One region of the Mesorhizobium sp. BHbdii genome, then DNA from elsewhere that is predicted to be linked to it. Evidence: predicted binding sites of a transcription regulator. Region 1 holds the regulator's gene; the other holds the start of a gene.
What was found. The regulator PhoB, encoded in region 1, activates phosphate uptake and scavenging genes when phosphate is short. The targets are predictions, from matches to a motif close to TGTCATNNANCTGTCAT.
Positions count from the first base shown of each region.

Region 1 (16,206 bases):
TCCGCGGTATCGGCGAAAGCCTGGGCCTCAACGTCGCGTCCGAATCTGCGCTCGCCGCAGGCGTGGTCATGGGTATCATGATCATTCCCTTCGTTTCCTCGCTTTCCGATGATGTGATCAACGCCGTTCCGCAATCCCTGAGAGACGGTTCCGCCGGCCTCGGCGCGACCAAGTCGGAAACCATCCGCAAGGTGGTCCTTCCTGCTGCCCTTCCGGGCATCGTTTCAGCGATGCTGCTTGCCGTCAGCCGCGCAATCGGCGAAACAATGATCGTGGTCATGGCGGCGGGGCTGGCGGCAAACCTCACGGCCAACCCGCTCGAAGCGGTCACCACCGTGACCGTGCAGATCGTGACGCTGCTGGTGGGCGATCAGGAGTTCGACAGCGCCAAGACGCTGGCAGCCTTCGCACTCGGCCTGGTGCTGTTCTGCATCACGCTTACCCTCAACATCGTCGCTTTGCGCGTCGTCCAGAAATACCGAGAGCAATATGACTGATGCGATCTCGTCATTCGGCGCCGTCGGACGGCCGGTCAGCATTCATACCGACGGTGCCGCGAAGGCGCGGCTGAAGGGTCGTTACCGCACGGAAACGTGGTTCAAATGGCTTGGCGCCGGAGCCGTCGCGTTGGCCGGCCTATTCCTTGTGCTGCTCCTGTCGACGATCGTGACGCAGGCGATCCCGGCGCTGCGGCAGAACTATCTGACGCTGCCGATTGACCTTTCGGCGGCCAAGGTCGACCCGGCAAAACTCGATGCAGTGAACTACGACGCCATCGCTCAGGAAGCGCTTGCGGCGAGATTTCCGGATGTTACGAGCCGTCAGGACAGGCGTCTGCTGCGCGGGCTGATTTCCACCGGCACAGGCGTCTTCCTGCGCAAGGATATTGCGGCTAATCCGGGGATGCTCGGAGGAACGGTGGACTATGCGGTTCCAGTTGACGATTTTGCTGACCTCTATCTTAAGGGTTTGCTGGCCGACGTCGGTTCGGACGAAGCGATTTCGACAAGCGTCACGCCTTCGAAAACCAGCGGCGACATCGATCTGACCTTCGGCGACGATGCCATGCTGGCGCTGGCGCGCGGCCGTGGTGCGACCGAAGGCGAAAACGGCATGCTCACGCTGACGAGCGGTGCATCATCGCTGCTGGTCGTGTTCAACGGCGGCACGGTCAAGCTCACCGCGCTGTCGCCGGGGCCCAACAGGACGGCGGTCGCAAAGGGCACGGTGATCGAGGCGCTGGACAGCACGGCGCCCGCCGCGAGCGGCGAGGCATTCCTGCGCGTCATCGATACGCCGGAAGCATCGCGAAAGATTTCCGACAAGGAGATCGTCTGGCTCGACACGCTGAAGAGCGCCGGCCTAATCGAAAGCCGATTCAACTCGATCTTCTTCTTCACCGGCGCAAGCCGCGAGCCGGAACTGGCCGGTGTTTGGGGCGCGGTCGTCGGATCGTTCCTGACCATGATCGTTACGCTCGCCATCGCCTTTCCGATCGGCGTTTCGGCGGCTATCTATCTTGAGGAATTTGCGCCCAAGAACCGGCTGACGACGATCATCGAAGTGAATATCAACAATCTGGCGGCTGTGCCTTCGATCGTCTTCGGCCTGCTTGGACTTGCCGTATTCCTGAATTTCTTCGGCATGCCGCGCTCGGCCCCGGTGGTCGGCGGCATGGTGCTGGCGCTGATGACCCTGCCGATCATCATTATCGCCTCGCGCGCTTCGCTGCGCGCCGTGCCGCCGTCGATCCGCGAGGCAGCGCTTGGCATCGGAGCGTCCAAGGTCCAGACCGTATTCCATCACGTCCTGCCGCTGGCGATGCCGGGCATCATGACCGGCACCATTCTCGGAATGGCGCATGCGCTGGGCGAAACCGCGCCGTTGCTGATGATCGGCATGGTCGCCTTCATCGTCGACATTCCCGGCGGCTTTACCGATCCCGCGACGATCCTGCCGGTGCAGATATTCATGTGGGCGGATTTCCCGGAAGCTGGATTCCAGCAGAAGACTTCGGCGGCGATTTTGATTTTGCTGCTGTTTTTGGTCATCATGAACGCCATTGCGGTGATACTGCGCAGGCGCTTCGAGCGGCGCTGGTAAGGGGTAGAGGATATGAACATCATGACGGAAGCCGGCGTCGAACAGAAACTGAGCAGCGGAACCAATGCCCCTTCGATCAAGATGAAGGGCGAAAAGGTCTCTGTTCATTACGGCGAGAAGCGAGCTCTGTTCGACGTGGACCTCGATGTCCGCGAGAACCAGGTGACGGCGTTGATCGGCCCATCGGGCTGTGGCAAGTCGACCTTCCTGCGTTGCCTGAACCGAATGAACGACACGATCGATATCGCGCGGGTGAGCGGCAAGATAACGCTCGACGGCGAGGATGTTTACGACCCGAAAATCGATGTCGTCGAGCTGCGAGCTCGCGTCGGCATGGTATTCCAGAAGCCGAACCCGTTTCCGAAGTCGATCTATGAAAACGTCGCCTACGGTCCGCGCATTCACGGCCTGGCCAGGAGCAAGTCCGAGTTGGACGGCATCGTTGAATCGAGCCTGAAGAAGGCCGGTCTGTTCAACGAGGTCAAGGATCGCCTGCTCGAGTCGGGCACCGGTCTCTCCGGCGGACAGCAGCAGCGCCTGTGCATCGCGCGCGCCATCGCCGTGTCGCCGGAAGTGATTCTGATGGACGAGCCCTGTTCGGCGCTGGATCCGATCGCCACCGCCCGCGTCGAGGAACTAATCGACGAACTGCGCCAGAACTACACGATCGTCATCGTCACCCACTCGATGCAGCAGGCAGCGCGCGTGTCGCAACGCACGGCGATGTTCCATCTCGGCTACCTGGTCGAGGAGGGCGCAACCGACAAGATGTTCACCAATCCCGACGACAAGCGCACCCAGGACTACATCACCGGCCGGTTCGGCTGAGCGGTCCGGCAGCGAATTTCGAACACGAGGACAGGATCATGGGTGAACACACCGTCGCATCTTTCGACGAGGAACTGGAGCACATCGACAGGCTGATCCGCGACATGGACGAGCTCGCCGCCGCGATGGTCGCAGCCTCGATCCGCGCGTTGCTTGCGTCAGACAATGCGATGGCGCAGCGTGTCGTCTCGGACGACGCGATCATGGATGCGCGGCAGCGCGAACTCGACGATAGCGCGATCACGCTGATCGCCAAGCGGCAGCCGATGGCGCAAGATCTGCGCGCCGTGGTCGGCGCAATCCGCATGGCCGGTGATCTCGAGCGCATCGGCGATTTGGCCAAAAACATAGCCAAGCGGGTCAGCGCAGTCGGGCAGAGCGCCACGCCGCGTAATCTGTCGCACGGTATCGACGCGATGGCGGATCTCGTTCTTGTGCAGCTCCGCGGGGTGGTTGAGCACTATGTGTCGCGCAATGCCGGCGCTTTGAAAGAACTGCGCGCCGACGACCAGAAGATCGACGTGAAATACACCGCGGTTTTCCGCGAACTCCTGACCTACATGATGGAGGATCCGCGCAACATCACCGCCTGCACGCATCTTCTGTTTTGCGCCAAGAATCTCGAACGCATCGGCGATCATGTCACCAACATAGCCGAAAACGCCTACTTTGTCGTGACCGGGGAGCAATTGCCGGCGGATCGCCCGAAGCTCGACGAAACGACGATGTCGGCGCCGGCGACATGACAGGAGTGACCGGCCGATGATCGCGCCGCGCATCATGGTGGTGGAGGATGAAGAGCCGCTGGGCGTCCTCCTCCGCTACAATCTGGAATCCGAAGGCTATCAGGTCGAGGTGGTGACGCGCGGCGACGAGGCCGAAATCCGGCTGCAGGAAAATGTGCCCGATCTTCTGGTGCTCGACTGGATGGTGCCGGCGGTTTCGGGCATCGAGCTTTGCCGGCGCCTTCGGGTGCGTCCCGAAACCGAGCGGCTGCCGATCATCATGCTGACCGCGCGCGGCGAGGAGAGCGACCGGGTGCGCGGCCTTTCCACCGGGGCCGACGACTATCTGGTCAAGCCGTTCTCGACACCGGAATTCATGGCCAGGGTCAAGGCGCTGCTGCGCCGCGCCAAGCCGGAAGTACTGTCCAGCGTGCTGAAGGTCGGCGACATCATGCTCGATCGCGAATCGCACAGGGTCTATCGCAAGAAGAGCGAGATCCGGCTCGGGCCGACCGAATTCCGGCTGCTCGAATTCATGATGCGGCACCCGGGTCGGGTCTTCTCGCGCAGCCAGTTGCTCGACAATGTCTGGGGCGAGACGATCTACATCGACGAGCGCACGGTGGACGTCCATGTCGGCCGGTTGCGCAAGGCGGTCAACAATGGTCGCATGCCCGATGTCATCCGCACCATCCGCGGCGCGGGCTATGCCATCAGGGAAGACTAGGGATGTGCTGATATTCAGGTGGTGCCGGGCCTGCGAACGCCGGCTTCCTGCGCTTCCGGTGCTCACGTACCCAAAAGTACGCTCCGCTCCGTTCTCGGAACCCACCATTCTCGACTCGGCCTGACCTGAATCTCAACACACCCCAAGTCGCGATCCGGGGATCCCTGCCTTCGAGTTCAAGCCACGTTCTTTCCGACCGAACCGGCTCGTGCCTGGATGCTCGGCCCGAAGATCTCCTGGTCGACGAAGCTCAGCGCCCGCATGGCGCAGCCTTCTCGGATCAGCGGCAGTTCGTTCGGCTCGGTGTCGAAGGAAATCGAACCCGAATGCTCGCCGCCGGCGGTCTGGGCGATGGCCTCGCGCAGGGCCGGCTCGATCAGGTCGAAGGCGGCAGCGCTGGGACCGACCATGGCGACCGGCGCCGGATCGATCAGCGCGAACAGGCTGCCGAGCCCGAAGCCGAGCGCCTCGCCGGCCTTGCGGTAGGCTTCGCGCTCCGGTCCGTCCGTCTCGCGCGCCCGGGCCGCCAGTGCCCGCATCTCGGCGTCGCTGACATCGGCGACCGGCTCGGCGTTCTCGCTCAATTGCCTTGCGTTGCGCCAGATAGCGTAATTGCCGGCATAAGCCTCGACGCAACCGCGCCGCCCGCAGCGGCAAAGCGCGCCGCCCGGCCGATGAATCATGTGGCCGAATTCGCCGCCTGAGGAATGGGTGCCGGTGAACAGCTCGCCCTTCAGCACCAGCCCCATACCGATGCCATGCGAGAGCAGGATGGCGATGAAATCGTCGCGGTAGCGATCCGGGTCGCGCCAGCGCAGCGCCACGGCCATCATGTTGCAGTCGTTCTCCATGATGGCCGGGATGCCGAACTCGCGTTCCAGAATGTCGGCGAAGGCGATGTTCGTCTGCGGCGTGATCGGCGACCACAACATGGCGCGCGCATGGGAATCGGTAATACCCTGGATCGCCAGCGCGATGCGGGCGACGTTTTGGACGTCGAGGTCGGGGTCTTCGAGCCGGCGCCGGACGATGGCGACACATTCATCGATCAGCTCGTCGCGCGACATGGTCAGCGTGTCCAGCCGGCGCTGTTTCTCGGCGACCACTTGTCCGGCATAGTCGATGACAGCGACCGAAAGGGAATTCAGCGACAACACGACGGCCAATACCGCAGCGGCTTCCGGATTGAGGCTGAGGCCAACCTGCGGCCGGCCACGTTTCAGCGAAACGGTCTCACTCGCCTTGCTCTCGGCCAGGATGCCTTCGTGGATCAGGTCGGAAGAGATCGCCGATATGGTCGAATGGCTGAGGCCGGTGGTTGCGGCGATCTCGGTCCGTGACGGCTGCCCTGCGCGGCGTACGGCCGAAATAACCATCGCCCGGTTGCGCCGGCGCAAATCGTCATGGCGGATCCCAACCGACATTGTTTAGCGTCCTCCCTATTGCCGCGGCCGCTCATGAATCGGAAGCCGTCAGGCCGACAAACACTGGCAGAAGCAGAAGGACCTGTCATTGTTTATTCCGAGGCTCGAAAAAAAGCCGGCAGACACCAAAATCCATCAGAATTCATGTTGACAGTGCTTCGGCGTTGGATCCTTTGTGCAGGCCTTCGGGCCAGTTGGTCGCGCCGTACGCGGCGCAGGAGGAATATCATGAAGAGATTCACAGCCGCCATTCTGGCGGGGATCGCCATGTCGCTGACGCTCGCGTCGGTCGCACAGGCGAAGGACAAGGTCATTGGTGTTTCGTGGTCGAACTTCCAGGAAGAGCGCTGGAAGACTGACGAAGCCGCCATGAAGTCGGCGATCGAGGCCGCGGGCGACAAGTATATTTCCGCCGATGCACAGTCCAATCCCGGCAAGCAGCTGACCGACGTCGAAAGCCTGATCTCGCAGGGCGCCAACGCGCTGATCATCCTTGCGCAGGATGCCTCGGCCATCGGGCCGGCGGTGCAGAAGGCGCTGGACGAAGGCATTCCAGTCGTCGGCTATGACCGGCTGATCGAGAACAAGGACGTCTTCTATTTGACCTTCGACAACCAGGAAGTCGGCCGCATGCAGGCCCGCGAAGTGTTCAAGGTGGCGCCGGAAGGCAATTACGTCTTCATCAAGGGCTCGGGCGCCGATCCGAATGCCGATTTCCTGTTCGCCGGCTCCATGGAAGTGCTCAAGGATGCCATCGACAGCGGCAAGATCAAGAATGTCGGCGAGGCCTATACGGACGGCTGGCTTCCCGCCAGCGCCCAGAAGAACATGGAACAGTTCCTGATCGCCAACGACAACAAGGTCGATGCGGTGGTTGCCGCCAATGACGGCACCGCTGGTGGAGTCGTCGCGGCGCTGACGGCGCAAGGCTTGGCCGGATCCGTTCCGGTGTCGGGCCAGGACGGCGACCATGCCGCGCTGAACCGCATCGCGCTCGGCACACAGACCGTATCGGTGTGGAAGGACGCGCGCGAGCTCGGCAAGAACGCCGCCGAGATCGCCTCGCAACTGGCCGACGGCAAGCAGATGACAGACATTGCCGGCGTCAAGGACTTCGCCACGCCGGGCGGCAATGTCGTCAAGTCGCTGTTCCTGACGCCGATTGCCGTCACCAAGGACAATCTCAACGTCGTCATCGACGCGGGCTGGATCAAGAAGGAAGAGGTCTGCGCCGGCGTGGCGGCGGGCACGGTCCCGGTCTGCAACTGATCCGGCCTTCGCAAGAAGCCTGAAACGCGGCGGCTTCACGCCGCGGCGTTTTTTCAAAAAGAATTGTTTTTCCGCTTCTCGCGGATAACTTCCAAGCTGCTTCCGGCATCCGCGGCAAACGGCAACCGGTGGGAGGACATCATGACCGACACGACTTCCAGCACGCCGGCCGCCGATACAGGCGCCGATCGGGCGCGTGAATCCGAGCTCAGCCCGGTCGGCCGCCCTCTCAAGGCAACCGAGCTCGACATACGCATGCTCGGCATGGTCGGCGCGCTCCAGGGCTTCATTATCGCCTATCTCGAGGTTTCGGCCATCATCGTGACGCTGGGCGGCCTGCTGATCTGGCGCGGCGGGCGTGGCTGATGACGAGCGGGCGCACCGTCGCGCCGCTCGACGCCACCTTTCAGCTCATGAGTGGCGGGCCGCGTGGCTCGATCGGAGCAACCGCAAGTTGGATTGTCGGCATTCTCGCCTGTGTGGCCGTCGCCTTGATGCTGCTCAACGGCCGGTCGCAGCGCAAGCGGTTCAAGTTCCCGCTGCGTCCCGTCTGGGCGGAGACCTTGCTTGGGGTTGTCGCTTGCGCCGCCATCCTCGGCGCCATCTGGATCGCCAATTCCTATCCCTGGCCGATCGGCATCGTTCGCCAGTACGCCCAGCGGACCGGCATCACCGTCCCGGAAGGCGGGCTGTTCATCGCCCATGGCATCGCCATACCGGTGCTGATCGCGGTCACTGTGGGCATCGTCATGACCTTCATCACCAGCGGCACCCGTTTCGGCCGCTATGTCTTTGCCATCGGCGGCAATCCGGAAGCGGCAGAACTCGCCGGCATTAACACGCGCTCGGTGACTATGAAGGTGTTCATGATCATGGGCGTTCTGGCCGCGATCAGCGCGGCGATTGCGTCGGCCCGTCTCAATGCGTCGACTAATTCGCTGGGTACGCTGGACGAGTTGCTGGTATCGCGGCCGCGGTCATTGGAGGCACGTCGTTGGCCGGCGGCTCCGGCACGGTGCTCGGCGCCATGCTTGGCGCACTTCTGATGCAGTCGTTGCAGTCCGGCATGGTGTTGCTCGGCATCGATTCACCGCTTTAGAGCGTCGTCGTCGGCGCCGTCCTGGTCGTCGCCGCCTGGCTCGACACCGTCTACCGCAAGCGGGTCTGAGCATGATCCCGAAAAAGTGGATACCGGTTTTCGACAAGATCATGCTCAAACAAAAACCATAGGGAGGAACGATCATGGCTGACACAACTGCTCCCACGCCACTGATCGACATGCGCAACATTTCGATTGCCTTTGGCGGCATTCGCGCCGTCGACGATGCGTCGATCGACCTTTTCCCGGGCGAGGTCGTGGCGCTGCTTGGCCACAACGGTGCCGGCAAGTCGACACTGATCAAGATCCTGTCCGGCGCCTACAAGCGCGACTCGGGCCAGATCTTCGTCAAAGGCGAGGAGGCTTCGATTTCCAATCCGCGCGACGCCAAGAAGTATGGCATCGAGACGATCTACCAGACGCTGGCGCTCGCCGACAATGTCGACGCCGCCGCCAACCTCTTCCTCGGCCGCGAGCTGATGACCGGCTGGGGCACGCTCGACGATGGCGCCATGGAGGCCGAGGCGCGCAAGGTGATGGGCAGGCTCAATCCCCGCTTCCAGCGCTTCAAGGAGCCGGTGGTCAAGCTTTCGGGCGGCCAGCGGCAGTCGGTGGCTATCGCGCGCGCCATCCTGTTCAACGCCCGCATCCTGATCATGGATGAGCCGACGGCGGCACTGGGCCCGCAGGAAACGGCGCAGGTCGGCGAATTGGTCATGCAGCTCAAGGCCGACGGCATCGGCATCTTCCTGATCAGTCACGACATCCACGATGTGTTCGAGCTTGCCGACCGCGTCTGCGTGATGAAGAATGGTCGGGTCGTCGGCACGGCGCGCACCAGCGACGTGACCCAGGACGAGGTGCTCGGCATGATCATCCTGGGCAAGTGCCCGCCCGGTGCCATTCCCGGGCCGGGTGCGCTGAAGATCGCCGCCTGAAGCTTCAAACAAGCCGGCTAAATACCTGTCATGTGATGTGCCAGCGGCCATGATGGTTTGGCCGCGCCATTGTATTGACGCAGGGACTTGCCCATAAGATGGGGAACCATGGGCCGCAGCAGCAATTTGAAGAAGTTCTTTCCGATCGTAGCTTTCATCGCCGTCGCGCTGATCAGCCTGACGATGGCGGGATTCGCCTATTTCGCCACGCAGGAAGCGGCGCGCATTAAGTTCGAGGCGACGGCGGACGATGCGCTCAACCGGATCGATAGCCGCATCGACCTGCATCTGTCGCTGCTGCGATCGACCCATGCGCTGTTTGAGGCGCACAATGGTGGGATTTCGCGCGGCGAGTTCAAGGCGTTCTTCGAAGCGCTTGATATCAACGACAATTTTACCGGCCTGCGCGGGATCGGCTTTCTCCGGCTGGTGAGAGCCGGCGACGAGGCAGCCGTCGAGCGTGCCATCCTGCACGACTATGGCGCCAGCCATGCGATCTATCCGGCTACGACAACGCTGCCATGGCGTACGCCCATCACGCTGTTCGAGCCGCTGGATCCTTCCAATCAATCCAGCATCGGCTACGACATGTTCACCGAACCGGTCCGGCGCGAGGCGATCGAAAGGGCGATGGCCGACAACCAGCAGCACGCGAGCGGGCGCGTGCAGCTAGGCCAGGAAACAGGTGCTGCGCAGACCTTCACCGGTTTCCTGGTTTTCGTGCGGCTCAACATCGAAACCGCGCCGGACGGCATCGATGCGACCAGATCCTCGACATCAGGCTTTCTTTATGCGGCCTTCCGCGCCCGCGATCTGTTCCAGACCGCGCTCAGCCGAACGCCGCTGCTGCCGGTGAACATCGAAATCTATGACGGCAAGGTGGATGCCGACCATCTTTTGTTCCGGTCGGAAACGCCGCCGGCGTCGATCTTCGGTGACAGGCTGGTGGTTTCTCGCGAGATCACCATCGCCGGACGTCCATGGACCGTCCTGTTCAGGCCGACAAGCGCCTTCTCGCAACCCTCCTCGCGCGCCATTCCGGTGATGCTCGGCCTGTTCGGGCTGCTGCTCGCTGGAACCATCGCGCTGGTGGCACGCTATCAGGAGCGGGCCTTCGACGCGGTCTCGCTGCTTCATGAGACGACGGAAAAAAGCCTGCTCGAAAAGGATCTGATGCTGCAGGAGATGAAGCACCGCATCAAGAACTCGATCACGCGGGTGCTGGCGATCGCGCGCCAGACGGCATCGCACGCCACCGACGTCCACGAGTTCTCGTCCTCTTTTTCGGCCCGGCTGCAAGCGATGGCGGCATCCCAGGACATGCTGACGCGCTCGCGCTGGCAGAAGGCAGACCTCGGCGATCTCTTGCGCATTGAGCTTGGTCAGGTATTCGGCAAGGAGCTTCCCGAGGGGATATTGTCGGGGCCAGAGGTGCTGCTCGACGAGACGACGACGCAAGCGCTCGGCCTGACCTTTCATGAACTGGCGACGAATGCGCTGAAATATGGCGAAGCCGGCAACTCGGTCGGTGCGCTCAAGGTCGACTGGTCGGTCGAGGGCCGCTGGCGCGACCGGACGCTGGTTCTCAACTGGCGCGAAGTCGGCCAGAAGAAGCTTGAAGCACCTGCCAAAACCGGTTTTGGCACCAAGCTGATCGATTTGAACGTGACGCGCGAATTGCGCGGTATGATCAATCGCGATTTTCACGATGGCGGATTGAGAGTGGAAATCAGGATCCCACTGTCGGACTGAAAACGCTGCCGCAAACCGACCGTTTTCGAAGGCGAAAGTAAACAGAGACCGGCTCGTCCGGTCTCCGCTTCTATTGCCTCATGCGTTTGAAACGGATCAGCAGCGAGCCGTAAACAGACGGCCACGGTTGTCGCGGTACTGGCAATAGCCATTGCGCAGGTTGCGCACCAGCAGGCCGGAACCGGCACCGATGGCTGCGCCGACCAGCGCACCCTTGCCGCCGTCAATCAGGCCGCCGGCCAGAGCCCCGACACCGGCGCCGACGCCGACATCCCGCTCGGTGGTGCTGCAGCCGCTGACCGCGACCACGGCAACCATGGCAATAATCATCTTCCGCATAGGGTCACTCCTCGCTTTTGTCCTCACTTGTAGCTCCACCCGTCACTTACCATGCGAAAAATGGTTTTGCCCGATCGATTTCATTGTTGGCTAAGAGAATCTTTTTCGGGGCGCGCGCCGGTCGAAGCAACCTCAAGATTGGAAATCTCCACGGAAGCGTCGAGCGTGCCGTCCGGACGCACATTCCAGACGATCTGATCGTAATCATCCTCAAGTGCCGGATCGACGGAAAGGCATTTGGCAATTATGCGCGGAGCCTGACCCTGCACATCGCTCATGGCAAACGGACGCTCGGCGGCGCATTCCTGAGCGGTTTCGAAAACACCCACCGATACGGGCAGTTCACGACATTCCGTCATCGCGTTAGAACAGCCAATGACAAGCAACACGGCAGCGATGTGTTCCATGGCGAGGATCCTCTCGCCATAAGAACGGGCCATATTCGTCAAAGTTCCTGCGATGCCGGCTGGCGCGACTGATTGGAGAACAGGTCGACATGAGGCAAGCACAAGCCGCCGGCCACTTTGGGTCCGACGCTCTAGATTAAGTGGAACGCGGCGGCCAGGACGACCACCGCAGCCAGCCCGATTGCGGCGAGGCCGGGGGTCGGGTGGGAAGCACGGGGCGACGGCATCGCGGATGCTTCGAGATCCTGAAACCCGCCCATCGAAACGCGTGCGGCCTGTTCCAGCCTGATGATGTCGGCAACCGTCAAAGCCATTCCTCCCGTACTGCGCAGCAGACTGCGATCGAAAACGTCATGCGGATCGGTGTCTGAACAGCTTCGGACTTTATGGTGAACAGGTGGTTAAGGCCGGCGCGGTATTCAGCCCTCTTGGCCCCAGCCCTCTTTGGCTCGGCTGTTGTTCGGTCAATCCGTCTCGAAATTGCCGCGAGGAACGACAAGCCGATACTCGAGGCGGTCCCCGGTGATTTCAAGCGTCGCCGTTCCGTTCAACGACGCAGGCACGACGCGCTCGAGCGCGACGCTGCCAAAACGCTTCTCGCTTGGCTGATTGTCGTTGGCCCCGATGGCTTCGGCCCATGTCAGCGATAGTGCGGTCTCGCCAGCGGAAGCAGCCGTCAGATCGGCCGTCACCTCGACGAATCCGTCGGCTCGCGACAGAGCGCCATAGCTGACTGAATTGACGGCAAGTTCGTGCATGGCCAAGCCTATATGCAGGGCGGCATTGGGGTTGAGGTATGGATTTGCACCCTGGAAGCGCAGGCTGCGCAAGGGGTCGGCTCCGTAGCGGCCGACCTGGCCGGACACCAGTTCGCGCAGTGCCGCTCCCCGCCAGTTGGACGAGGTCACCAGATCCTGGGATGAGGCAAGCGACTGCAGCCGGCCGCGAAAGCGTGTCAGGAAATCACTGAGCGTGTCCGAATAACGGCTGGTCTGGGTGGCGATGCTCTGGATGATGGCCAAAAGGTTCTTCGAGCGATGGCTGACCTCGCGCAGCAGCGTTTTCAGGGTCTGCTCGCGACGTTTCTGCTCGGTCGTTTCGACCATAGTGGTGACGACGCCCTGCACGGCGCCGCCGTCGTCGTGATCAGCGTCTACCCATATTTGGAACCAGCGAACGCCATCGTCGGCGGGGATGCTGAGCTCAAGATGTTCCGGATTGCCGGATGCGACTACGTTGCGTTTGGCGGCACCGATGCGTTCCGCATGCGCCAGGGGCAGCATGCCGTTGCTATCGGCAGTATCGGAAGCCCATGGCGGGCGCATGTTGCGGGCCCAGACGGTTCTCATCTCGCGATCCTGATAGAGAACCGAAATGCCGACATTGTGCAGCGCATGGAGAAGGGCCCGACCAAGCTGCATTTCGCTGTCAGCGGAATGCAGAGCGATGATCTCATCGCTCCGTCCGCTGTCTTTCATGTCTCCGGCTCTGGATTGCATCGGTAACTTCACCCACCCGATTCAAGCTGAACGGCTGACGGAAAAATGAGTTCCCAAAAGAAGTCCGCCGAGCGGCGTCCCGTTGAAGGACACTGCCCGGCGGTAGCTGGAAACCGCTTGAGGGGTGCGGTTCCCAGTGTTGGATCGCAGTTCACGACGCGCGTTTGAACAAGCCCGCAATAAGCGAGATGATCAGGAAAGCCAGAAAGATGAAAAACAATATCTGTGCTATACCTGCCGAGGTCCCGGCAATACCGCCGAAACCAAGAGCGCCTGCAATGATCGCGACGACGAGAAACACGAGCGCCCAGTAAAGCATGATCCATCTCCTTCAAATGGTACGGCAAGAACGTCTTTCGCTGCCGTTTGTTCCACCTTTTCCCGAAAAAGACTATCCCTGGAAATCTTTCCGGCCCGAATTGAATCCTCATGCGCAGGGGGAAGTTCGAGGCGCAAGTGACGTTTGCCAGCCGCAAGGGGCCGGCGTCATTCGATCAGTGGCAAACGGGCGACCGGTGGAAACGGGGCAGCGTGAGGCCGGGCCTGCCCGGTCCTATGCAGCGGCTTTCGCGTGCCGGTCGAAGAACAACGCCTGGCTGATCAGGGCCTTGACCATATCCGGATTGAACGGCTTGGTGACGAGGAAGGCCGGCTCCGGCCGCTCGCCGGTCAGGAGGCGCTCGGGAAAGGCGGTGATGAAGATCACCGGCACCGGCGTGGACGACAGGATCTCGTTCACCGCTTCGATGCCCGAACTGCCGTCGGCCAGCTGGATGTCGGCCAGCACCATCTTCGGCCGCGTCTTTGTGAACATCGCCACCGCCTCGGCGTGGGTACGCGCAGTTCCGACGACACGATGGCCCAGGCTTTCGACCATTTGCTCGATGTCCATGGCGATCAGCGGCTCGTCCTCGATGATCAGCACATCGGTTGCCACCTGGCGGGAAATCTCGTTGCTGGCCTCGGCGAGGAGTTCGGAGAATTCTTGATCGTCAACGTCGAGAATCTCCGCCGCCTCGTCTTCGCTGAAACCTTCCACGGCGACCAGCAGGAAGGCCTGCCGGGGACGGGGTGAGATCGCGTTCAGATTGGCGGCGGCGCGCTGTTCCCACGCCGACTGCGGGTGTTCTTGCGGAACGCGGATTGCGACCGAGGTGAACAGCCTGGCGAATACCTTGTAGAGCGCGATGCGGTCGTTCGACGCGTCCGGAAAGATGTCGACGTCGGCGATGATGGCTTCGAGCATCGCGGCGACCAGCGCGTCGCCACTCTCCTGCGATCCGGAAACAGCCCGCGAGAAGCGGCGCAGGAACGGCAGGTGCGGAGCGATGGTTGCGGACAGGCTCATGATGGACGGCTCCCTCTGACGTAATTGGATTGATTGCAGGCCAAGATGATTACAAGCCCCGAAAATAAACCCTGAAAACATAAACGCCGGCTTTCCGAAAAAGTTCCGACGAGTTTGGAACTAATATAAGAAGAGGGCGTTTGAGGTCGGGACGGGCAACCAGACGAGGGGACCGCCTGCTTTGCGTCGTGTATTGAAGGGCGGCAGGGTACTGGGAAAAAGGGCGAAATGAAGAGATGACGAAAGATACCACGGCTGGCGCTGCAAACAGGCGCCGGGCAGCTTCCGGCGACCCGCTCGGGCCAAACTCGGAAATCGGCCGCAAACTCAAACAATATTACGACGAGCTGGTCTCCGACAACGTGCCGGATCGCTTCGCCCAATTGCTCCGCCAATTGGAACAGGCCCAACCTGCACGGAAAAAGGACTGAGGCATGGCGGCCGTCTCCCAGAGCTTCAAGACGGATCTGCTCGGCTCGATTCCGAGCCTGCGGGCCTTTGCCGTGTCATTGACGCAAAACGCCGACAAGGCCGACGATCTGGTGCAGGAAACACTGGTGAAGGCCTGGGACAAGCATGAAAGCTTCGAGCCGGGCACCAATCTCAAGGCCTGGCTGTTCACCATCCTGCGCAACGAATTCTATTCGCAGATGCGCAAGCGCGGCCGCGAGGTGCAGGACAGCGACGGCATCATGACGGCCAGACTAGCCGTCCATCCGGCCCAGCACGGCCAGCTCGACCTCAAGGACTTTCGTAGCGCGCTCGAGCAATTGCCCGAGGACCAGCGCGAAGCCATCATCCTCATCGGCGCGTCGGGCTTTTCCTACGAGGAAGCCGCCGTGATTTGCGGCTGTGCGGTCGGAACGATCAAGAGCCGCGTCAGCCGCGCCCGCACGCGGCTGCAGGAAATCCTGAAGATTTCCGGTGATGACGAGTTTGGCCCGGATGCGATATCGGCTCAGGTGACGGGGTCGAACGCCGCCTGAATACTGACCCTCGACAATATGGGCCCCGGTAATATCGGTCCGGTTTTCCGGACATCAAACAAGAGGGCCGCGCCCGCACGCCGCCGCCACTGCCTCCACGAGATCGTCTCCCGAATAAGGCTTGGTGACCAATCTGACATCCGGAAAGGACACCTTGATTTCGTCCATGTCGGAATAGCCCGAGGCGAAGACGAAAGGCACGCCCGATTCGCGCAGCCGCGAAGCGAAATCGAGCGTCGAAGCGCCGCCAAGCATGAGATCGACGATGGCGGCGTCGAATTGCGAGGCAACGCTCTTCCGATCGATCTCACCCAGATTGCGGGCGATGATCACGTCGCCGGCGCCGTAGTCGCGGCAAAGCTGCTCGACATCCATGGCGATCAGGAATTCATCCTCCAGAACAAGAATCCGCAATCCGTCCAGCAAGGGGGGCACGTGGCAATGTCTCCATGGGGCGCAGGGAACAGAGGAATCATGATCCCTATTTGGCTTCCTGTCATTTAAAGTTATTTGGCATGCTGTCATTTAAAAAAGACATGCCCGTCGCGGATGGCGGAACCTCGATGCCTGCAGGGCGTTTGCTATCGCCTTCCGGAAGAGGGCCGCTTTCGAAGAGGGATTGAAATGCCTGGCCAGAACGGCCGTTCTTTTTCCACCCGCCGGTATTCATGTGAGAACTGCCCACTGCGGCCGTTGCCGGCGTTCCGGGCATTCGAGAAGCAGGAACTTGTCTTCGTCGACGCTGTCAAGAAGGGCGAACTG
Region 1 covers NZ_JBSPKX010000005.1:173,990-190,195, reverse strand. The annotation lists gene pstC (phosphate ABC transporter permease subunit PstC) at 1-497, shown strand, start outside; gene pstA (phosphate ABC transporter permease PstA) at 490-2,103, shown strand; gene pstB (phosphate ABC transporter ATP-binding protein PstB) at 2,116-2,931, shown strand; gene phoU (phosphate signaling complex protein PhoU) at 2,970-3,677, shown strand; gene phoB (phosphate regulon transcriptional regulator PhoB) at 3,694-4,383, shown strand; gene ACWTU8_RS24365 (ROK family protein) at 4,560-5,807, opposite strand; gene xylF (D-xylose ABC transporter substrate-binding protein) at 6,036-7,076, shown strand; partial or broken gene ACWTU8_RS24355 (sugar ABC transporter permease) at 7,218-8,244, shown strand; gene ACWTU8_RS24350 (ATP-binding cassette domain-containing protein) at 8,319-9,113, shown strand; gene ACWTU8_RS24345 (CHASE domain-containing protein) at 9,240-10,865, shown strand; gene ACWTU8_RS24340 (YMGG-like glycine zipper-containing protein) at 10,962-11,204, opposite strand; gene ACWTU8_RS24335 (hypothetical protein) at 11,285-11,611, opposite strand; gene ACWTU8_RS24330 (hypothetical protein) at 11,743-11,925, opposite strand; gene ACWTU8_RS24325 (sensor histidine kinase) at 12,076-13,110, opposite strand; gene ACWTU8_RS24320 (DUF1328 domain-containing protein) at 13,262-13,429, opposite strand; gene ACWTU8_RS24315 (response regulator) at 13,664-14,458, opposite strand; gene ACWTU8_RS24310 (NepR family anti-sigma factor) at 14,695-14,889, shown strand; gene ACWTU8_RS24305 (sigma-70 family RNA polymerase sigma factor) at 14,893-15,444, shown strand; gene ACWTU8_RS24300 (response regulator) at 15,499-15,819, opposite strand; partial or broken gene ACWTU8_RS24295 (Crp/Fnr family transcriptional regulator) at 16,069-16,206, shown strand, end outside.

Region 2 (16,206 bases), on a different contig from region 1:
CCGCCGCGCTGCGATAGCCGAGCCGCCGCAGACGGGCCATCCTCTCCATGCGAGCCGGAATACGCCTGGTGAAGGGTCCGCGCACATCCTTGCGCGTTACCTCATAGGTGACCAGCACCGGGTCGGTGGAGGTTGCCATGAGCTTGCTCCAGGTCTCCGGGGTGAGCTTGCCATCGGGAGGGAGTCCGTTCGCCGCCTGAAAGGCGCCGACTGCCTTGGCGAAGTTCGCTGAAAGGTTACCGTCAATCAGCCCAGGCGAGAAGCGGGCGCGATCCAAGAGAATCTGCGCCTTCAGCACGGTCGGATCGACACCCTTCGGTTCGCCGGCGGCGAACTGGGCCTGATTGACGGTGGTTAGGTCGAGCTTGGCCGCCCCCGTCCCGCCGCATGCCAGGGCAAGCGTCGCGGCGAAGACGAGGAGAAACCTGATCATCGATAGCCTCGCTGGGACTGCAACAAGAGCCCGCCTCTATGACGCGGCATGGCCCTGTGTGGTTCCTTCGCTCCAGCGATATTCTGAATTGAAGCGACATGACGCAGCGCCGTGTAGCTGCGATAGCTGTCCAAGGATTGGCGATGGATTGCTTGATTTAACGCCGTCAGCCTACCTCTCTCAAAATAAAGTCGTGCAGCATCTTGGCCGCCGGCGACAGCACGCGATTTTTTACGGTGATCAGACTGTAAGGCCTGACCTCGATGTCGAATTCGGTCTGGACGACGTCGATGGCGCCGGCCAGCCCCTCGGGGTTTTGGATGAATTTCGCCACCTGGATCGACACCGGCGCGATGGCGTCCGACTGCGCGACCATGACCAGGGTCAGCAGCAGCGAACTGGTGTTGAGGATGCGGTCCGGCAGCGCGATGTTGCGGTTCAGGAAATTGCTTTCCATCGCCTGGCGCAACGGCGAGCCGCCCGACTGGAAAACCCAGTCGTAGGCGGCGGTCTCCTCCAGCCGCACGGCTTTGCCCTTAGCAAGCGCGTGGCCGCGGCGCACGATCAGGCAGGCTTTTTCGACACCGATGACGCGGGCCTCGAACAGCCGTGGATTGAGATCGTCGGGGATGCGCGCGATGATGAAATCGTGACGCGTGGCGATCAGCTCGCGCGCCAGCACATTGGAGGTCTCGACCTGCATGGTGATCTCGATGCGCGGATAGATGCGCCGGATTTCGCGGATCGCCGGCACGGCGAGCTCGATCGCAGGGGCCGTCACCGCGCCGAGGAATACCGAGCCGCCCTTGCCCGCCTTGAGCTCGGATATTTCGCGGTCGACTTCACGCATCTCAAGCAGGATCGAACGTGCGCGCCTCGCCAATGCCTTGCCATAGGGGGTCAGCGTGATGCCGCGCGGCAGCCTTTCGCACAGCTTGACATCGAGCACCGCCTCCATCTCGGCGATCATGCGCGAGGCGGCGGGCTGCGAAATGTTCATGACCTGGGCTGCCGCGCTGACCCGGCCATGGTCATCGAGGGCTGCGATCATACGCATGTGGCGCAGGCTGAGGCCGCTGCGCAGCAGGGTTTCTCCGTCGCCGGGGGGTTCTTCGTAACTGGCTGAAAGTCCACCAGGATTCCGCAGCGCTGCCATGGTCGTTGTTTGCTCCCCACTCATCGCCGGCCGGCAATCCGGCCAGGTCTTCGTCGGCTTTCAATATATCAGTTTCGGTATAGCAACCATCAAAGATCGCATTTGACAGTTATGGCAAAGAGCCACACCCTTTGCGCGTCCTGAGGCTTGACCGTCGCCAGCGAGAAAAATCGCATCGACTGGAACCAGAGTCTCAGGGCCGATTGGGAGGATACCGGAGATCGATATGGCGGCAGCGGCGCGTTTTGGCGCCCCTGCACGATCGCGCGGCCCACGAAACCCAGGGTGCGCGTCCATCAACAAGGGAGAGTTAATGTGAAGATCATCAAGACCCTGGCCGCCGTCGCGGCCCTTAGCATCGCGGCCATGACGGTCCCGGCGCAGGCAGGCGAAGGCCTCATCGGCGTGCTGATGCCCACCAAGACCTCGCAGCGCTGGATCAACGACGGCGACGCCGTCAAGTCCCAGCTCGAGGCTCTGGGCTACACTGTCGATCTGCAGTATGCGCAGGACGATATCCCCAATCAGCTCAGCCAGCTGGAAAACGAAATCACCAAGGGCCCGAAGGCACTGATCATCGCCTCGATCGACGGCACCACGATGTCGGACGCGCTGCAGAAGGCGGCTGACGCCGGCGTCGTCGTCGTCGCCTATGACCGGCTGATCAAGAAGACCCCGAATGTCGACTACTACACCACGTTCGACAATTTCGGCGTCGGCGTCATCCAGGCCAAATCGCTGCTCAAGGGCCTTGGCTATCCGGAAAACAAGGGTCCATTCAACATCGAGCTGTTCGGCGGTTCGCCGGACGACAACAACGCCTTCTTCTTCTACGACGGCGCGATGTCCGTTCTGCAGCCACTGATCGACGACAAGACCCTCGTGGTGAAGTCCGGCCAGATGGGCATGGACAAGGTCGGCACGCTTCGCTGGCTGGCGGCGACCGCCCAGGCCCGCATGGACAATCTGCTGTCCGCCAACTACTCGGATGGCAGCCGCGTCGATGGCGTGCTCTCGCCGTATGACGGTCTGTCGCGCGGCATCATCGCCTCGTTGCGCGCAGTCGGTTACGGCACGGCCGATCAGCCCTGGCCAATTGTCACCGGCCAGGACGCCGAAACCGCTTCGGTCAAGGCGATCATCGCCGGCGAGCAGTACTCGACGGTGTTCAAGGACACCCGCGAACTCGCCAAGGCGACGGTCGAGCTCGTCGACAAGGTGCTCTCGGGCGGCAAGCCGGAAGGCCTCGACACCACGACCTACAACAACGACGTCAAGGTCGTCCCCTCGATCCTGCTGACGCCGCATGAGGTAGACAAGTCGAACTACCAGGCCCTGGTGGTCGATTCCGGCTACATCAAGGCCGAAGAGCTGAAGTAACGGCAGTTGTAAACCCGGGGTCCTGCGTAACGCAGGGCCCCTTTTCGTTAGCGAGCGACCCCGGTATTGTTTCGGGACCTCGGAGGAGTGGTATTCCTGATGGCCTCGACGATTTTGGAGATGCGTGACATCACCAAGACGTTTCCCGGCGTCAAGGCGCTGTCGAATGTCAACCTAAGCGTCGAGGAAGGCGAGATTCACGCCGTTGTCGGCGAGAACGGCGCCGGCAAGTCGACGTTGATGAAGGTGCTGTCGGGCGTGTATCCATCCGGCACTTATGACGGCGAAATCATCTATCGCGGCGATGAGTGCCATTTCAAGGGCATTCATGACAGCGAGCGCCGGGGCATCGTCATCATCCACCAGGAACTCGCGCTGGTTCCGATGCTGTCGATCGCCGAAAACATCTTTCTCGGCAACGAGCATGCCAGATACGGTGTCATTGACTGGAACGCCAACGAGACGCGCACCAGCGCTCTGCTCAAGAAGGTGGGCCTTAAGGAAGACCCCAAGACGCTGATCACCAATATCGGCGTCGGCAAGCAGCAACTGGTCGAGATCGCCAAGGCGCTCAGCAAGGAAGTGCAGCTGCTGATCCTCGACGAACCGACGGCGAGCCTGTCCGAAAAGGACAGCCAGGCGCTGCTCGACCTGCTGCTGGAATTCAAGCGGCATGGCATCACCTCGATCCTGATCTCGCACAAGCTCAACGAGGTCAACCGGGTCGCCGACAAGGTGACGATCATCCGCGACGGGCGGACCATCGAGACGCTGGCCAAGAAAGACATTTCGGAAGACCGCATCATCACCTCGATGGTCGGCCGCTCGCTAGACGACCGTTATCCGTCGCGCGAGCCCGAGATCGGTGAGATCGTGCTCCAGGTGAGGAACTGGTCGGTCTATCACCCGATCCATGCCGAGCGGCAAGTGATCAAAGGCATCGACATCGACGTCCGCAAGGGCGAGGTGGTGGGTATCGCCGGGCTGATGGGCGCCGGACGCACCGAATTCGCGATGAGCCTGTTCGGCCGCTCCTATGGCCGCCGCATCACGGGCGAGGTGCTGCTCAAGGGCAAGCCCATCGATGTCTCCTCTGTCAGCAAGGCAGTGGAACACGGCATCGCTTACGTCACCGAGGACCGCAAGACCTACGGTCTCAACCTGATCGATCATATCAAGCACAACATCACGCTGGCCAATCTTCCCGGCGTGTCGCGCCATAGCGTGATCGACGACATGCGCGAGCTGGCCGTCGCCAACGACTACAAGGCCAAAACCAACATCCGCTCGTCCAGCGTTTATCAGATGACCGGCAATCTATCGGGCGGCAATCAACAGAAGGTGGTGCTGTCGAAGTGGCTGTTCGCCAATCCGGAGGTGCTGATCCTCGACGAGCCGACGCGCGGCATCGACGTCGGCGCCAAGTATGAAATATACACGATCATCGCGCGTCTCGCCTCGGAGGGTAAGGCGATCATCGTCATCTCGTCGGAGATGCCCGAACTGCTCGGCATCACCGACCGCATCTATGTCATGAACGAAGGACGTATCGTCGGCGAAATGGCGGCGAGCGACGCCAGCCAGGAAAAGATCATGCGCGCCATCGTTCGCGGAGAAGGAAAAGCATCATGAGCACCGAAAGCGCTCCCGTCCCGAAAAGCGGCGTCGCCGAAGATGTGCAGCAGGGGCCGCGCGTTGCCGTCTCGGCGCTGGTCACCAACCTGCGCGAATACGGCCTGATCCTGGCGCTTATCGCCATCATGGTATTCTTCCAGTACACGACGTCCGGAACGCTGTTCAAGCCGGTGAACTTGAGTAACCTGGTGCAGCAGAACAGCTTCATCATCGTGATGGCGCTGGGCATGCTGCTGGTGATCGTCTCCGGCCATATCGATCTCAGCGTCGGGTCCGTCGCCGGTTTCATCGGCGCGCTGGCGGCGATGATGATGGTCATCTGGCCTCTCGGCCCTTTCAGCAATCCGCTGGTGGTGTCGATCATCTGCCTGATCATCGGCGGCGCGATCGGCGCGGGACAAGGCTACTGGATCGCCTATCACCGAATACCGAGCTTCATCGTCACGCTGGCGGGGATGCTGATCTTCCGCGGCATCTGCCAAGCGCTGCTGGGTGGCGGGTCCTCCGTGGGGCCGCTTCCAGCCGGCTTCAAGGCGCTCAGTTCCGGCTTCATCCCGGACGTGATCGGCTCGTTGACGCTGATCCCGCCGGTCGTGAACGCCGCCGGCAAGACCATCGTCGGCAGCGGACTGACGCTGCACATGACGACGATCGTGATCGGCCTCGTTGCCGTGCTCGCCTATGCCTATTTCGGGCTCAGGGCACGGCGCAGCCGCGAGCGGCATGGTTACGAAGCCGAACCCTTCACGCTGTTCGTCGTCAAGACCCTGGTGACCAGCGCTCTGGCGCTTTTTCTGGTCTACCAATTCGCCACCTACAGAGGTCTGCCAATCGTTCTCGTAGTGATGGGCGTGCTGATCGCGCTGTTCGTCTTCGTCACCAAACGCATGACGGTCGGCCGCCGTATCTACGCAATGGGCGGCAATGCCAAGGCGGCTCAGCTATCGGGTATCAAGACCGAGCGGCTGACCCTGATGGTGTTCATCAATATGGGCGTGCTCTCGGCGCTCGGCGGGCTGATCATTGCGGCGCGGCTTGGCCAGGCGGTGCCGGCGGCCGGCCTCGGCAGCGAGCTCGACGTCATCGCCGCTGTGTTCATCGGCGGCGCTTCGGCGATGGGCGGCGTCGGTCAAGTTATAGGCGCGGTGGTGGGCGGTTTCATCATGGGCGTCATGAACAACGGCATGTCGATCATGGGCGTCAATGTCGATTGGCAACAGGTGGTCAAAGGCCTGGTGCTGCTCGGCGCCGTGGTCTTCGACGTCTACAACAAGAACAAGGCTTAAGGGCGAGGGGACTCATGCATGTCGCCAAACTTGTGCAGCGTGTTGGGACAACGGCATGCATGAAAACAAGGATTAAAGCGGGCCGCCTTTCAAACGCGGCGCGCTTTTAGGAGGCACGGGTCACATCGCGGCGCTGCCGGGCGGCGCAAAGAAGTCCTCCAAGGGGACCGGGCCCGCGAGCGCCATCCGGACGAAGAGTTCACCAGTGGCGCGGATACCATCCGAGCCGCGCTGGTCAAGGTTTGCCAACCCGGCAGCCAGGCCAAAGGCAATTGAGAGAGGGTACATCATGCTGATCTCCCAGATCCTCGACGAGGCAGAGACCATCCGCGTCATTGCCCGCAACGGTGGCAAGACCCGGATCATCAATGGCGCCCGCAGCGTCTATTCGCTGGCGATGGAGGCCGCGCGCACCGGCACCGGACTTGTCGCCCTCATCGAGCGCAAAGGCTTCGGTGAAGCGGTCGACCTCGATGCCGCATACAAGAAGGGGCGGCTGTTATCGCCGATCAACCATCCCGACCCGGCGCATCTCCATCTCACCGGCACCGGGCTGACGCATCTCGGCTCCGCCGCGACCCGCGATGCCATGCACAAGAAACTCGATGCCGATCGCGAAGAGCAGCTCACCGATTCCATGAAGATGTTCCGCATGGGGCTGGAGGGCGGCAAGCCCGCCAAGGGCCAGACGGGCGTGCAGCCAGAATGGTTCTACAAGGGCAACGGCACCATGGCGGTGGCGCCCGGCGCGGCACTTCTGTCGCCCGCCTTCGCCCAGGATGCCGGCGAGGAGCCGGAAGTCGCCGGCATCTATGTCATCGGCGACGACGGCGTCCCGTTCCGCGTCGGCTTCACACTGTCAAACGAGTTTTCCGACCATGTCACCGAGCGCGTGAACTATCTTTTCCTCGCGCATTCCAAGCTGCGCAACGCTTCGTTCGGGCCGGAGATCCTGATCGGCGACCTGCCCTCAGACGTCAGGGGTACCTCGCGCATCCTCCGCGACGGCAAGCTGCTGTGGGAAAAGCCGTTCCTGTCGGGCGAGGCGAACATGTCGCACACCATCGCCAATCTCGAACATCACCACTTCAAATATTCGGCCTTCCGCCAGCCGGGCGACGTTCATGTGCACATGTTCGGCACGGCGACACTGTCCTTCGCCGACGGCGTCAGGACCGAAGCCGGCGACGTGTTCGAGATCGAGGCCAAGGATTTTGGCCTGCCGCTGCGTAACCCGCTTGAAATCGAGCAACCGGTGACGGTGGCGGTGAAGGCGCTTTGATTGTGTGATCTCCCCCCTTGAGGGGGAGATGTCGCCGAAGGTGACAGAGGGGGTCGTCTCACATAAAGCGCGAACGCCGTCTTCCGTGGCGGAACGGCGTTGGCACTTTACGCGCAGCGACCCCCTCTGGCCTGCCGGCCATCTCCCCCTCAAGGGGGGAGATTGGCAGCCTCAATAAATATCGAAATCGAAATATTTGGCCTGGATCTTCTTGTAGGTGCCATCTGCGACGATCGCATCGATCGCGGCGTTGAGCTTCTCGCGCAGCGCATTGTCTTCCTTGCGCACGGCGATACCGGCTTCGGTCTCGGTGCCCTTGACGTCGCCGACCATCTTGCAGCAGCCGTCGCTCGACTTCTTCATCCAGTCCATCAGCACGAATTTGTCTGAAAGGACGGCATCGAGACGGCCGTTCATCAGGTCGGCGACCGCCTCCTCCTGGGTCGGATAGAGCTTCGCCTCGGCGCCGGCCTTGCTGTAGACATCCTGGGCATAGTCGGCCTGGGTGGTCGAAGCCTGGGCGCCGACTGTCTTGCCGGCGAGTGCGGCGGGTTCGGTCGAGGCAATATCGCTGTCCTTCATGGCCACCAGCGAAAGCGGCGTCGTATAGTATTTGTTGGTGAAGGAGACCTGCTTTTTGCGCTCCTCGGTAATGCTCATGGACGCGATGATGGCGTCGAACTTTCTGGCCTGGAGCGCCGGGATCATGCCGTCCCAGTCCTGCGTGACAAGTTCGCATTCGACCTTCATCTGAGCGCAAAGCGCATTGGCAATGTCGATGTCGAAGCCGGTGAGCTTGCCATCCGCGGTGATGGTGTTGAACGGCGGATAGGCGCCTTCGGTGGCGATCTTCAACTTTTCCTGTGCTTGCGCCGACAAGGACCCGGCAGCCATCACCAGCATGGCAGCTGTTGCTGCCGATGCGATCCATCTTGAAATCTGCATTTCTTTGTTCCCTTGGTTCAACCACCTTGATGGTTAGGCACAGCCAAGCACGGCCCGCAAGGTCAGGCAAGCACAGTCTGGTTGATCGGGGATCAGCGCGCGGCGCGGAAATGTTTGGACAGTTTCAGGCCCTGTGCCTGATAGTTCGAGCCGAGATCTGTGCCGTAGAGCGCCTGCGGCCGCTTCAGCATGTGCTCGTAGACCAGCCGTCCGACGATCTGGCCGTGGTCGAGGATGAACGGCACTTCGTGGCTGCGCACTTCGAGCACAGCTCTGCTGCCGGTGCCGCCGGCCGCCGAATGGCCGAAGCCCGGATCAAAGAAACCGGCATAGTGGACACGGAATTCGCCAACCAGCGGATCGAAGGGCGTCATTTCGGCGGCATAGAGCGGCGGCACATGCACCGCCTCCTGGCTGACGAGGATATAGAATTCATCGGGATCGAGCACCAGTTCGCCGCCGCCGCTCTTGTAGAGCGGCTCCCAGAAATCGACGACATCCTGTGCGGCGCGCTTGTCAACATCGACCAGGCCGGTGTGGTGCTTGCCGCGGTAGCCGACCAGCCCGTCCTTGTCGCCATCGAGGTCGATCGACAGTGCGATGCCGCCGCCGGAAATGTTGGGCGGCTCGGTGGCGACGAGCGTCTCGGCACGATGCAATTCGTGCAGCTCGCTTTCCGACAAAAGCGCATTGCCGGTGCGGAACCTGATCTGCGACAGCCGCGAGCCGGCACGGACGACGATCGGAAAGGTCCGCGGGCTGACTTCCAGATAGAGCGGGCCGTTGTAGCCGGCAGCGATCTTGTCGAACTCGTGGCCGCGATCGGTCATCACGCGGGTGAAGATGTCGAGCCGTCCGGTCGAGCTCTTCGGGTTGGCCGAGGCCGAAACGTTTGCCGGAAGCGCCAGGCTCTCGAGCAGCGGCACGATATAGACGCAGCCCGTCTCCAGCACCGCACCGTCGGCGAGATTGATTTCGTGCAGCTTCAGGCGGTCGAGTTTTTCAGCAACCCTGTGGTTCGGGCCGGGCAGGAAGGAGGCGCGCACCCGCCAGGCCTTGTCGCCAAGCCTAAGGTCGAGGCTGGCCGGCTGGACCTGGTCGGCATCGAGCGCGCGCGGCGATTTCAGCGCGCCCGACTGGAACAGCGCGGAAATATCCTGATCGGGAAGAATGCCTGTCTGCCGCAAAGTCTGGCTCCGCTCGAAGGCCGGGCGTGGTCTCGTTTTGTCGCAGGTTCCTGCCGCGGAACCCGCTGGTACAAACCTCTTAATCATGCCGGCAATTGACGCAAGCGCGGTGCGGGTCTAAAGGGTCGTTATCCCGTGGTGATTTGGCCGGTCGGCTTGCAGCCACGTTAAACAAGTCGCTAAAGGACCGTCGGCCGAAAGGCCATATGGACCGGTTGCGACTTTCGCGGCCGGTTTTTTTGTATTTGGGCCATTTTTGGTGTTTGGAACAAGGTGATGACGAGCAACAAGCGCAACTGGAAGCCTCAGACCGCACTCGTGCATGCGGGAACGCTGCGTTCCGGCTTCGGCGAAACCTCCGAGGCGATGTATCTCACGCAAGGCTATGTCTACGATACGGCGCAGGCGGCGGAAGCCCGCTTCAAGGGCGAGGAACCGGGCTTCATCTATTCGCGCTATGCCAATCCGACGGTCGACATGTTCGAGAAGCGCATGTGTGCGCTGGAAGGTGCCGAAGATGCTCGCGCCACCGCATCCGGCATGGCGGCGGTGACAGCGGCGTTGCTGTGCAGCGCCAAGGCCGGCGACCACATCGTGGCGGCGCGCGCGCTGTTCGGCTCCTGCCGCTGGGTGGTCGAGACGCTGGCGCCGAAATACGGCATCGAGGCGACGCTGGTCGATGGCACCGAAATCGCCAATTGGGAAAAGGCGGTCAGGCCCAACACGAAGCTGTTCTTCCTTGAAAGCCCGACCAATCCGACGCTGGAAGTCGTCGACATTGCAGCCGTCGCCTCGCTTGCCGATTCGATCGGCGCGCGGCTGATCGTCGACAATGTCTTTGCCACGCCCTTGCAGCAGAAGCCGTTGCAGCTCGGCGCCCATATCGTCGTCTATTCGGCGACCAAGCACATCGACGGCCAGGGGCGCTGCCTCGGCGGCGTCATCCTGTCGGACAAGAAATGGATCGACGAGAACCTGCACGATTATTTCCGCCACACCGGTCCCAGCCTGTCGCCGTTCAACGCCTGGACGCTGCTGAAGGGCCTGGAAACGCTGCCGCTGCGCGTGCGGCAGCAGACGGAAAGTGCCGGCCGGATCGCGGACTTCCTCGCCGAGCGGCCGGAAATCGCCCGCGTCATCTATCCCGGCCGCGCCGATCACCCGCAAGCGGCGATCGTCAAGAAGCAGATGTCGGGCGGCTCGACGCTGATCTGCCTCGACGTCAAGGGCGGCAAGCAGGCGGCCTTCGCCTTCCAGAACGCGCTCGATATCGTGCTGATCTCTAACAATCTTGGTGACGCCAAGAGCCTGATCACCCATCCGGCGACGACGACACACAAGAATCTGAGCGACGAGGCGCGCGCCGAACTCGGCATCGGGCCAGGCACGCTCAGGCTGTCCGTCGGCCTGGAGGACACCGACGACCTGCTCGAAGACATCGAGCAGGCCCTGAAAGCCGCCAGATAGGTATATGCACTGGGCGGTGTCGCTCGAATCGTCAAAATCAGGCGCGGTCAGGCGCCCGACGGGGTCTCTTCCAATTCCGCAACGGCGCTGGTGTGGATGGTCATCGTGTTGCCACGCCAGTCGACTGCACCGCTGAGCCAGCCACGCGCCCAGACAATCGGCAGGATGCAATCGCGCGCCATCATCGCCGGGATCATGCGCAGCGACAGGTGCCAGCCCTTGGCCGAGGCGAGAGCGCATTCCGGGAGGTAGGCGACTACCAGCACAGCGAGGGCGGTCGCCGACAGGCTGAAGCCGGCGCCTGCTGCCGCAACCAACGCAAGCACCAGCGGCGGCGCCGCTCCGATCAGGATCTCGGGCGCGAAGAACAGTGGGAAGGTGACGCGACGCAGGCGTGCCCAGCGGGCCTGGCGCGACCAGATTTCGCCGAGCCTGCGAAAACCGAGCGGCTGCTCAAAGGGCGACGCGACGAGATTGACGCGCAGTCCAAGCCCGTTGACCAGCTTGGTCGCGGCCGCATCCTCGGCGATCTCGGCGGCAAGCGCACGGATGCCGCCATTGGCGTCGAGCATGGGCTTGTCCCACAACATGCTCTTGCCTTGGGCAAAGCCAAGGCCGAGCGCCTCGCCGGTATATTGCCAGCGCGCCTGCAGCGTGTTGAGGAAAGCGCATTCGACCTCCGCCCAGAACCCGTCCGGCCGCGAGCCGATCGGCGTCGAGCAGACAAGGCCGGTGTCCGGCCGCCATGCCGCCATCAGATGCTGGACATAATCCCTCGGCATCAGAACGTTGGAATCGGCAAGGATGACCCAGCGGTGGCGCGCCGCCTCCCAGCCCTTCACGCAATTGTTGAGTTTCGGATTGCCGCTGATGCGGTCGTCGCCGACGAGCAGCCGGGCCGGCACGGCCGGAAAACGGGCAATCGCATCGGTGACCGGCCTGACCACCGGGTCGTCGGCATGGGCGACGCAGAAGATGAGCTCATAGCGCGGCCAGTCGAGAGAGAAGGCGCGCTCGAGCGTCTCCTCGGCAAACGGCTCGACGCCGCGCGACGGCACGATGATCGACACCGGAGGCGCCTTGCCGGCTGGCGGCGCGATCCTGCCAGGCCGCTTCAGCTTCAACGAAGCGAACAGGATGCTGGCGAGATTGGCGAGAAGCAGAGCTGTGGAAAGCAAGGCGGCTGTGACTGTCAGTTCCATCGATATCTGGTCACTCCAGAAAAGCCGGCCGCATGATAGCCGTTTTTCAACAGTTCGACAGAATGCTGAATCGCCCGGCCCTGCACACCATCATTGTCATGTGTCACTTAAATGACATTGTTCTTCGGCACCTGCGCGCAAACGAGTCGGGCAACGACGGGTAGCGCCCTGTTGACCAAACTGCGGAGAGCGTCGAAAGTTCCGTCTGCATATTGTGGAGTAGTCTATGTACAGCGCCGTTACGCGCAACATCGAAGTACAGGTCAGGCCGTTCTATCTGGAAGATCGCTCCGACCCGTCGGAGAACCGCTATGTCTGGGGCTACCAGGTGACCATCGACAACCAGTCGGATGAATTCGTACAACTTCTGTCACGCTATTGGCACATCACCGACGGCACCGGCCGGGTCGAGGAAGTGCGCGGCGCCGGCGTTGTCGGCGACCAGCCCGAACTTAACCCCGGCGACAGTTATCAATATACGTCTGGCTGCCCGCTCTCGACGCCGTCCGGCATCATGGTCGGCCACTATACGATGCGCAACAAGCGAGGCGAGACGTTCGACGTCGCCATCCCCGCGTTTTCGCTCGACCTGCCGGGCACGCGGCGCACCGTCAACTGACCAGCTAGACCTGATCCATCCCGATAGAATCGGGATGGGCTCTAACTCTTAGACCAGGACCTTTTCCGAACCGAAGGTCAGCGAAGCAAAAAACGCCTTCCACTTTTCGATGCGCGGACCTTCGGTCGGGATCATGGTCTACTGCGCCGCAGCAAACTCCGCCGGATCGAAGTCATATTGCTTCGAGCAGAATTCGCAGGCGACATGAATGCCGCCATCCTCGGTGCTGTCCCTGATCTCGTCGGCTGAGAAACCTTCGAGTATGCCGCGGATCTTCTCCCTGGAGCATGAGCACTCGTCGGCTACCGGTACGCCGCCGAAGACGCGGACGCCGTGCTCGTGGAACAGCCGGTAAAGCAACCGCTCGGCGCCGATCGTCGGGTCGATCAGTTCCGTCGGCTCGATGGTGCCAAGCAATGCCAGCAGTTCCTGCCAGGAATTGTCGGCCGGATCATGGATCTCATCGCGCGGATCGCCGTCGCCGCCTGGAAGGTCGGGCACGCGCATGCGTTCCGCCGATTGCGGCAGGAATTGCGCAAGGATGCCACCGGCACGCCATTGCTCGCGGGCACCGCCGACACCGGGCGTCAACAGCTTGGCCACCGAGAGTCTGAGGTCGGTCGGGATCTGTTCCGACTGGCGAAAATAGGTGCGCGCGGCCTCCTCCAGTGTCTCGCCGTCGAGCTGGACGATGCCCTGATAGCGCTGCGTGTGGGCACCCTGGTCGATGGTCAGCGCCAGGACACCGCTGCCGAGCAGCGTCTGCTGCGAGGTCTCGCCGGCAGATGTCAGTGCCTCCAGCCGGTCGGCGTCGAAGCGCGCATAGGCGCGCAGCGCCTGCGGCGTGGAAAAATCCGCCACCAGCATATCGACCGGCCCGTCCGTGCGGGTCTGCAGGATGAACTTGCCTTCGAACTTGAGCGAGGTGCCGAGCAGCACTGTCAGCACGCAAGCTTCCGCCAGCAAGCGCGCGACCGGCTGGGGGTAGTCATGACGGCTGAGGATCGCGTCGAGCATCGGCCCGAGCTGGACGGTGCGGCCGCGCACGTCGAGCGGGCCGACCTCGAAGGGCACGACATGATCGTCGCCGGCGTAGCCGAATTCGCCGAGTTTGGGTTGATGTTCAGCCAATTGATGAGTTTCCAACATGACAAAGCTCCGGGGCGCGGCCATGCCGCCCTCCGGGGCGCATGCGTCGAAACGCGCTCGATTTGCGTGATGCGGCTGAGATAGGCATCACGTACTTCCGGATCAAGGCGGTCCGGATCAAGCGCCCAGACACCAGGCCAAAACCGCCTTCTGGGCGTGGAGCCGGTTCTCGGCCTCATCGAACACCACCGAATGTGGCCCGTCGATGACCTCGTCGGTGACCTCCTCACCGCGATGCGCCGGCAGGCAGTGCATGAACAATGCGTCGGGCTTTGCCTTCGCCATCAGCGCCGCATTGACCTGATAGGGTGAGAAGACGTTGTGGCCGCGAGCACGGTGCTCCTGGCCCATCGACACCCAGCAGTCGGTGACGACGCAGTCGGCCTCGTGGACCGCCTCCTCGGGCGAGCGGGTGAAGTTCAACTTGCCGCCATGCGCCATCGACCAGTCGACATGCTTCTGCGCCGGCTCGCTGCCTTCCGGCACGGCTACGTTGAGATTGAAGCGGAACCGCGCCGAGGCCTCCAGCAGCGAATGCAGCACGTTGTTGCCGTCGCCGGTCCAGGCGATGGTCTTGCCGGCGACCGGACCGCGATGCTCCTCGAAAGTCATGATGTCGGCCATCAGCTGACACGGATGGGTATCGTCGGTCAGCCCGTTGATGACGGGAACGGTGGCGTTCTCGGTCAGCTCCAGCAGCCGGTCATGCGATGTGGTTCGGATCATGATCGCATCGACATAGCGCGACAGCACCTTGGCCGTGTCGGCGATGGTTTCGGAGCGGCCGAGCTGCATCTCGGTGCCGGTCAGCATGATGGTCTCGCCGCCGAGTTGGCGCATGCCGACGTCGAAGGACACGCGCGTGCGCGTCGACGGCTTGTCGAAGATCATCGCCAGCACCTTACCTTCGAGCGGTTTTGTCCGCTCGCCAGCCTTGAGCCTTGCCTTTCGCACGACGGCATCGTCCAGCATGAAGCGCAGATCGCCCTCGGAAACGGCGGAAAGATCGGTGAAATGGCGAAGGCTCATTTGGGGTCTTTCGACTGTTACTTCGCGGCAGCCGCGGCTATGGCATCGGCCAGGCCTCTGGCGCCGGCGCGGATGCGGTCGAGCGCTTCATGGATCTCGGCGTCGGAGACGGTGAGCGGCGGCAGCAGGCGAAGGACGTTGTCACCGGCCGGAACCGCCAGCAGATGCTGGTCGCGCAACGCCATATTCACCTTGGTGTTGGGTGCGGCGCATTTCAGGCCGAGCATCAAGCCGGTGCCCCTGATGTCTTCGATGATATCAGGAAATTCGTCGGCGACACCCGCCAGCCCCTGCTTTAGCAGCAGCGCCTTGCGCTGGACATCCTCCAGGAAGCCCTCCTCCAGCACCACGTCGAGCACGGCGTTGCCGACCGCCATCGCCAGCGGATTGCCGCCGAAAGTGGTGCCGTGCACGCCGGCGGTCATGCCGACGGCCGCCTCGTCGGTGGCGAGGCAGGCGCCCACCGGGAAGCCGCCGCCGATGCCCTTGGCAACCGCCATGATGTCGGGCGTGACGCCAGCCCATTCATGCGCGAACAATTTTCCGGTGCGGCCGATGCCGCACTGGACCTCGTCGAAGATCAGGAGCAGGCCATGCTGTTCGCAGAGCTGCCTCAGCCGCTTCAGCGACTGCGTCGGCACCGGGCGGATGCCACCCTCGCCCTGCACAGGCTCGATCAGTATCGCGGCGGTCTCGGGGGTGATCGCCTTTTCGGCGGCGTCGATGTCGCCGAAGCCGACCTGGTCGAAACCTTCGACCTTGGGTCCGAAGCCTTCCAAGTATTTATACTGGCCGCCGGCGGCGATGGTCGCCAGCGTGCGGCCATGAAAGGCGCCTTCGAAGGTGATGATGCGAAAGCGCTCGGGATGGCCCTTGACGAAGTGGTAGCGCCGCGCCGTCTTGATGGCGCATTCCAGCGCCTCGGCGCCGGAATTGGTGAAGAACACCTTGTCGGCGAAGGTGGCGTCGGCCAGCCGCTCGCCCAGACGGCTCTGCCCCGGAATCTCGTAGAGGTTGGAGACGTGCCAGACCTTGGCCGCCTGCTCGGTGAGTGCCGAGACTAAATGCGGATGGCTGTGGCCCAGCGAATTCACGGCGACACCGCCGCCAAAATCGAGATATCGCTCGCCCTTGTCGGTGACCAGCCAAGTGCCTTCCCCATGGTCGAAGGCCAGGGGTGCGCGGGTAAAGGTCTCGAAAAGCGCCGAACCGCTCATTATATGCGTCTCCGGAACCGGAAAATCAAAAAGCCGCCAAAGCGGCGGCCTTTGCGGCTTATCGTGTTTTTCGGCCATGAAGTCAACGAAAACGTCGCGCAAGGACGCGCGGCAAGCTCTCCAGCGAGACGCCGGCTCATCAGCGACCGGGCAAGTTGGGGAAAACCGAAAAAACCGATTCGTGTTGGCCCTCGGACTCTTGTCACCGAGTCAGCGCAT
Region 2 covers NZ_JBSPKX010000004.1:228,819-245,024, reverse strand. The annotation lists gene ACWTU8_RS21800 (L,D-transpeptidase family protein) at 1-433, opposite strand, end outside; gene ACWTU8_RS21795 (LysR family transcriptional regulator) at 600-1,589, opposite strand; gene chvE (multiple monosaccharide ABC transporter substrate-binding protein) at 1,905-2,969, shown strand; gene mmsA (multiple monosaccharide ABC transporter ATP-binding protein) at 3,069-4,601, shown strand; gene mmsB (multiple monosaccharide ABC transporter permease) at 4,598-5,890, shown strand; gene ACWTU8_RS21775 (hypothetical protein) at 6,011-6,181, opposite strand; gene araD1 (AraD1 family protein) at 6,180-7,172, shown strand; gene ACWTU8_RS21765 (ABC transporter substrate-binding protein) at 7,344-8,117, opposite strand; gene ACWTU8_RS21760 (2'-deoxycytidine 5'-triphosphate deaminase) at 8,210-9,304, opposite strand; SAM riboswitch at 9,430-9,507, shown strand; gene ACWTU8_RS21755 (O-succinylhomoserine sulfhydrylase) at 9,581-10,771, shown strand; gene ACWTU8_RS21750 (ceramide glucosyltransferase) at 10,819-11,973, opposite strand; gene apaG (Co2+/Mg2+ efflux protein ApaG) at 12,200-12,592, shown strand; gene ACWTU8_RS21740 (Hsp33 family molecular chaperone) at 12,731-13,765, opposite strand; gene argF (ornithine carbamoyltransferase) at 13,859-14,770, opposite strand; gene ACWTU8_RS21730 (acetylornithine transaminase) at 14,788-15,987, opposite strand.
Region 2: a site for PhoB is predicted at 12,074-12,090, ahead of ACWTU8_RS21750 (ceramide glucosyltransferase). Genes of this name have one in related genera too.